Regions from separate parts of the Paenibacillus taichungensis genome, predicted to be linked through region 2. Evidence: riboswitches for the same ligand, from Rfam matches in the RefSeq annotation. Region 2 holds a riboswitch; the other holds the start of a gene.

Region 1 (3,422 bases), 2.0 Mb from region 2:
CTGATCAGCATGTCCTCATCTATATTTGTCCCTTCCTCTCAGGTATACATTACCCGGCTGGTACCTGCTGAACGGCGCAAGCGCTTTAATTCCCTACAAGCTTTGATCAGCTCAGGGGCATTTATTACCGGCCCGGCAGTTGCAGGAGTGATGCTGTTATATTTATCTCCGGCAGCAGCCATTTATGCCAATGCGGTTTCCTTTGCTGCTTCTGCGTTGATTCTAATGTTTCTTCCCAAACTGGGCATTGGAGAACAGAATATAGGGACGGGAAGCAGGCTGACCCCTCGGATGATTGCCCAGGATTGGAGAGCTGTACTGAGCTTCAGCCGAAAGTCGGGCTACGTGGTCGGTATATATGCCCTGTTCCAGATTATTCTGGTGGTCGGCATGTCGCTGGATGCTCAGGAAGTGGTGTTTATCCGTCAGGTGATGAACCTGCCTGAATCACAGTACGGAGCATTAATGAGTATCACCGGCATCGGTTATTTGGCAGGTTCCATGCTGGTTTGGATGTTCGCCAAACATTTGCCGGTCCGTCACATGATGGGTGGCGGTGTACTTCTGGTTGCGCTTGGTTATTTCCTGTTCGCCCGTTCATTCTCGTTTGAACTGGCGGCTGTTGCCTTTATTCTGCTCGGTCTGTGCTCCGCACTGGCGAATACCGGCCTGGTTACCTTTTATCAAAATAATATCCCTGTCGATCTGATGGGGCGAATGAGCAGTGTACTTGGACTTGTGTTAAGTGTGCTACAGGTGGCTTCCATTTTGATTGCAGGGGTAATAGCAGAGCAGTTGTCGCTTCGTATGGTATATACAGTTGTATCTGGGGTCATGCTGTTAGCTGCGTTGGGATTGTGGGTGACGAGCATGTTTCCTTCCCGAAGCAGGTATTACGATGAACCGGCGAAGCCCAAGGCGATGGTGGGGTGACAGGCAGAAATACGGCAATTCTAGTACAGAATAAAGGTTGCCTGAATACCCGAACCGTTCAGTGGAACATAACATAAATAGTATTAAACACAGATATTGGCTAATAGAAAATGAACAATGTATGCGCTTTCGAGATGAAACGCATTAACACATTCATGTGATGAAAGTTTACAGTTTGTTCGTTTATCTTGTGTATAAAATGGAAAAAAGCAAATATTCGCAAAGAAATCGTTAAGTTTGTTGACACTGATCTTCCGGTCGATTAATCTTAATGAGAAAGTATTAAAAACTTCAATTATCGTTCTGGTACAAGATCAGAATGGTTCCATACAGCGAATGATAGCGAGCGGGAGAGACCTGGGCATGTCGAGTAAAATGACAGCTGTCGGGCACCGAAGGAGCAAGCTGCTACGCACCCGGCGCAGCGGTTAATCTCTCAGGTAAATGTACCATCGTTGGACGCAACTCTGGAGAGTGCGCGAACTGCGCCACCCAAGGGGTATATGATCAAGCAGCACGGTGTGCAGGGTGACATCACCTGTGAATACAGGGATGCATCGATTCGCCGCGCTGCTTATCATGAAACTCTCAGGTATCGAGGACAGAGAGAGGGCCTAGGGCCTTCTTCTGTCCTTTTCTTATGTCATCATTCAGTAATAAAGGAACATTATGGGTGTACGTCTGGATGAAAATGACGATTATAAATGGAGGGTTTGCGATGCGTTTTAAAGACGTTTTTTCAATTATTGGTCCGTCCATGACAGGTCCATCAAGTTCACATACGGCTGGAGCGGCAAGATTGGGGCGAATTGCCCGTCAGTGGCTGGGATGCACGCCTGAACGCGCTCGATTAACTCTATACGGCTCGTTTGCTGATACGTATCAGGGGCATGGTACGGATCTTGCGTTGATCGGTGGCCTGCTTGATTATGTGACTGATGATCCACGTATACCGGATGCAGAACAATATGCAGAGGAAGCGGGTATGGAGGTAGAGTTTTTCACAAGCGGCCTGCCTGCTCCTCATCCGAATACGGTCAAGATTGAACTATGGCACGGAGACCGCCAATGTTCACTAATCGGTGCTTCCATCGGCGGTGGTAGTGTATCGGTGCATGCATTGAATGATTTTCGTGTACAGATCAGCGGAGAGTTCCCCACACTTGTACTTCGCCATTCGGACAAAGCAGGGGTGCTCGCTTCGGTAACCTCCACCATCAGTTCGTCCGGGGTGAACATCGGGTACATGCAAGTGGATCGGAAAGCCCGGGATGGTGAAGCACTGACAGCGATGGAGATGGATGGTGTGCCGAATCCTGAGATGTTGAACCGTCTGCGGTCGCTGGATCATATGCTGGACATTCGCGTGATTGATTTGAAGAGAGGGGTCGAGCCTGATGCGGTTTAAACATCTACATGAACTGAATACCATCTGTACAGCAGAGTCCAAGACCATTGCCGAGCTGATGATCGAAGAGCAGGTTCAGGAGACGAATATCCCGGAAGTGGATGTTGTGCGGCAGATGTCGGATTACTATCAGGTGATGAAGGAAGCTGTACACAAAGGGCTAACAGAAGATACAACATCACGCAGCGGCTTGACTGGCGGAGACGGCAAAAAAATGGCTGAGTACATTCGTAAAGGCGAGACTTGTTCTGGAGATGCCTCTGCACTGGCCATGGCGTATGCCCTTTGTGTATCGGAAGTGAATGCCTCGATGGGCCGGATTGTAGCCACACCGACAGCTGGCTCCTGCGGCATCATTCCGGGTGTATTTATCAGCTCCCAGGAGCGTTTTGGCTGGAGTGACGAGCATCTGGTGAACGGTCTGTTCTGTGCGGGAGCGATCGGTTATGTCATTGCCAACAACTCATTTATCTCAGGTGCCGAGGGTGGCTGTCAGGCTGAAGTGGGTTCTGCGATCGGTATGGCCGCTGGAGCCATGGTGGAGCTGCGTGGAGGGACGCCGGAGCAAGTGGTTCATGCAGTTGGCCTCGCGTTAAAAAATACACTAGGGCTCATCTGCGATCCTGTCGCAGGCCTCGTGGAAATCCCTTGCATCGTCCGTAACGGACTGGGTGCCGTAACTGCGCTGGCTGCGGCCGACATGGCGCTGGCCGGGGTACGAAGTGCCATTCCTTCTGACGAAGTCATTGATGTCATGCTGGAAGTGGGCAGTGCGATGCCGAGCAGGCACCGTGAAACGGCCCAAGGTGGGCTTGCCCAAACACCGACAGGACGGAAAATGATGGAGAAGCTTGCTAAACCAAAGGCGAAGCGTGCGGAGCCTGAGACTGAAGCTGAGTCTCCTAATGAAAATGAACCGGAAGCCAAGGCATAACGCCTTTGGCCTGAAATCAATTTTAACTTGGTGTGCCTTTTAATATAAAAAAAGGTGATGAGCTCCCATCTTGATACGAAAAGCCGATACGAATTCTTCCTGGTGAAGAAGCGTATCGGCTTTTTTTGCTTTTGCCCACAAAGAAAA
Region 2 (3,422 bases):
ATGAAATTGTAAATTTATTCTATTTAAATGAGCTGTTCCTACCTCATTTAGAAATGATGATGAAACATGTTAGATTGATATTTATTTCATCTAATTAGTCTAATTCATCGAGTAACAACGAAAAAGCGCAATGACCTCATCCTGATTCAGATGAGGCAATTGCGCCTAAGTATTCTCCGAATAAGCAATATCACCATTCGGATCTATAATCATCGATTCATTTTATTACCTTAAAAAAACTTTTGCATCAAGCTAAAACTCTATCCAATCGGTGAATTGTACCTTAATATTATTCCGTATGTTTACGATACGCATCCGCGTTCATCAACGTGGAAAGTGCTGCTGTCAGGTCGCCCTCAACACGAATCTCGATCATCCAGCCTTCCTCATATGGAGAGTTGTTAACCAGCTCCGGGGAATCCTGCAATGCATCATTCACAGCAATAATCGTTCCACTGACAGGAGAAAACAAATCCGAAACGGTTTTGACGGATTCAATCGTTCCAATGCCGTCTTCCGCTTTTACATCCGATTCCAGGTCAGGCAATTCCACAAACACAATGTCACCCAGCTGATGCTGCGCGAACTCGGTAATACCAATACGTACGGTATCCTCCCCTACGGTCTGCACCCATTCGTGCTCTTCACTGTACAGGAAATCACTTTTCAATTCGCTCATCGATATCCGCCTCGCTTTTCATTAATGAGTGCATGCGTTTCTTTGACCTTAACCTTTTTCCCAGAACATAGCGTATGATATTTTCGATTCAAATGTCAAGATACCTCACAATTTATTTGTTTTTCTTCCTTATATACCTGTAACTCAAATGCACTCTCCCTACATATAATGGTGAATATTAGAAAAGTAAGCGCACTCTTTATAAATAGACGAACGTTATGAAACGAATTAAAAATATCATTCGGCTTTTTTATTCATTTCTATGATATCGTTCTTGACATCAATAGTCGATTCAGGCTTTAATGAGAGTAGTAAATGTGTTTAATTGGTCTATGCAATACCCGCGGATGAATGTAAAGGGAGAGATTACCCTTGACACCCGAATCAGGGTGTACATGCGGTAACGCCGAAGGAGTAAACCACCGACAAGCGGAGGTGAATCTCTCAGGCAAAAGGACTTTTACGGGACGCAACTCTGGAGAGCATCTAATCGCCCTGTGTGGGCGTTATGATCACCCAAGGGGAAACCTGCTGCATCATGCGGCGGGGTAACTCTCAGGTACCAAGGACAGAGCCTAAGAATACAGCGTGCTTCTGGCATGCCGATTCTTTGGCCTGTCCTTTTCCTTTTTCCCAAAAAAACGAAAACAGGTTATAGAGCGGCGCTGCCTATCGCGTCCTTACCTTACTTTTATAATAAAATATGATGCCAGATTCATTGATCCATGGTTATACACTCGGCCGGTTGACGGCCCATGACGAGGTGATTGGATGTCCGATTTGCTTAGAACCCCACTCTTTCCACTCTATCAGCAATATGAAGGCGTACGATGCATTGATTTTGGTGGCTGGGAGCTCCCGGTACAATTCAGCGGAATTCAGAAAGAGCATGAAGCGGTGCGAGAACGTGCTGGATTATTTGATGTATCCCACATGGGCGAATTCACCGTACAAGGTGAACACGCAGAAGCTTTTTTACAGCACATGACCACTAATGATGTAACAACACTCGTTACCGGTCAGGCCCAATATACGTTAATGTGTTATCCGGATGGTGGCGTGGTCGATGATCTGCTGATTTATAAACTGAAAGACCAGCAATATATGCTGGTGGTTAACGCCTCCAACATCGATAAGGACTGGGCATGGCTGCAACAGCACATGATGCCTGGCGTAACGATGACCAATGATTCGGATCAAACAGCGCTACTTGCTCTGCAAGGTCCGCTGGCAGTAGATATTCTCAGAACGGTGACAGACACGGATGTGTCTTCGATTGAGCCTTTCCGCTTTGTGGCAAATGCGAAGGTATGCGGCGTTACATTGCTGTTATCCCGTACCGGATATACGGGTGAAGATGGCTTTGAGCTCTACGTTCCTGCGGAACAAGCCGCTGCGGTCTGGAACGGATTGATGCAAGCCGGAGAAGCTCACGGACTTGTTCCCACAGGACTGGGTGCCCGGGATACGCTGCGCTTTGAAGCCAAGCTGCCCCTGTATGGACAGGAATTGTCTGCAACTATCTCACCGCTGGAGGCTGGCGTTGGCATGTTTGTGAAGTTAAATGCAGGACCGTTTATCGGACATGAAGCCTTGTTGCAGCAAAAAAATGATGGACCTGCCCGCAAGCTGGTCGGGATCGAAGTACTGGAGCGCGGCATTCCTCGCCCTCATTATCCCATTTACGCCGAAGGTGTGCAGATTGGTGAAGTGACCACAGGGACTCAGTCGCCTACGTTGAAACGTAATCTGGGGCTGGCCTTGATCGACAGCAAATATGCTGCACTAGGTACCCCGCTGGAGATTGAGATTCGTGGCAAGAAACTAAAAGCCGAGGTCGTGAAGACCCCTTTTCATAAACGGACACGTGCGCCAAAGACACCTACTCAAGGAGCTGATCAAGCATGAGCAAGCATCGCTACATTCCCATGACCGAGCAGGATCAGAGTGCCATGTTGGCAACCATCGGCGTGGAAACGATTGAAGATCTGTTCCATGACATTCCACAGGAGATTCGCTATCAGGGTGAACTGCCTGTTTCCTCCAAACTCGATGAATATGCACTGACACGTCATATGTCGAAGCAAGCGGCAGCGAATGCCAACTTCGAGACACACGCCAGTTTCCTGGGTGCAGGTATTTATGATCACCACGTACCTTCCGTCATTAATCATGTCATCTCCCGTTCCGAGTTCTATACCGCCTATACACCTTATCAACCCGAGATCAGCCAAGGAGAATTGCAGGCGATTTTCGAGTTTCAATCCTACATCTGTGAGTTGACAGGTATGGCTGTAGCCAATGCCAGTATGTACGATGGTGCGACTGCATTTGCGGAAGCAGGCAATCTGGCCGCAGCGGCAACCCGCCGCAAACAACTGATTGTGTCACGCACCGTGCACCCTGAATCCCGTCAGGTATTGCAAGCTTATGCTCACGGCCTCAATCTGGAGATTGTTGAGATTGGATATCAAAATGGTGTAACAGACTGGGATGCCCTGCAAGCCGCCGTGTCCGATGACACCGCAGCCGTCATGATCCAGAGCCCGAACTTCTTCGGCGCCGTGGAAAATGTAAAACAGGCCGCAGATCTTGCCCATGCGCACAAGAGCCTGCTCGTGGTCAGCGCCAACCCGCTATCGCTGGGTCTGCTGGAAGCCCCAGGCAAGCTGGGTGCTGACATCGTCGTTGGCGACGCGCAGCCCCTTGGCATCGCCGCATCACTCGGCGGCCCAACATGCGG

Evidence for each region. A riboswitch is a leader RNA that binds a small molecule or an ion and turns the genes downstream of it on or off. The one in region 2 is predicted to bind glycine.
Region 1: it holds a riboswitch for glycine, as region 2 does, so the genes downstream of both, sdaAB (L-serine ammonia-lyase, iron-sulfur-dependent subunit beta) here and gcvT (glycine cleavage system aminomethyltransferase GcvT) in region 2, are expected to answer to the same signal.

The regions. Positions count from the first base shown of each region.
Region 1 covers NZ_CP194720.1:5,547,538-5,550,959, reverse strand. Annotated here, with positions in the region: gene ACR1R9_RS24960 (MFS transporter) at 1-933, shown strand, start outside; glycine riboswitch at 1,271-1,394, shown strand; glycine riboswitch at 1,399-1,540, shown strand; gene sdaAB (L-serine ammonia-lyase, iron-sulfur-dependent subunit beta) at 1,652-2,341, shown strand; gene sdaAA (L-serine ammonia-lyase, iron-sulfur-dependent, subunit alpha) at 2,331-3,275, shown strand.
Region 2 covers NZ_CP194720.1:635,860-639,281, reverse strand. Annotated here, with positions in the region: gene gcvH (glycine cleavage system protein GcvH) at 290-679, opposite strand; glycine riboswitch at 1,027-1,149, shown strand; glycine riboswitch at 1,153-1,253, shown strand; gene gcvT (glycine cleavage system aminomethyltransferase GcvT) at 1,451-2,587, shown strand; gene gcvPA (aminomethyl-transferring glycine dehydrogenase subunit GcvPA) at 2,584-3,422, shown strand, end outside.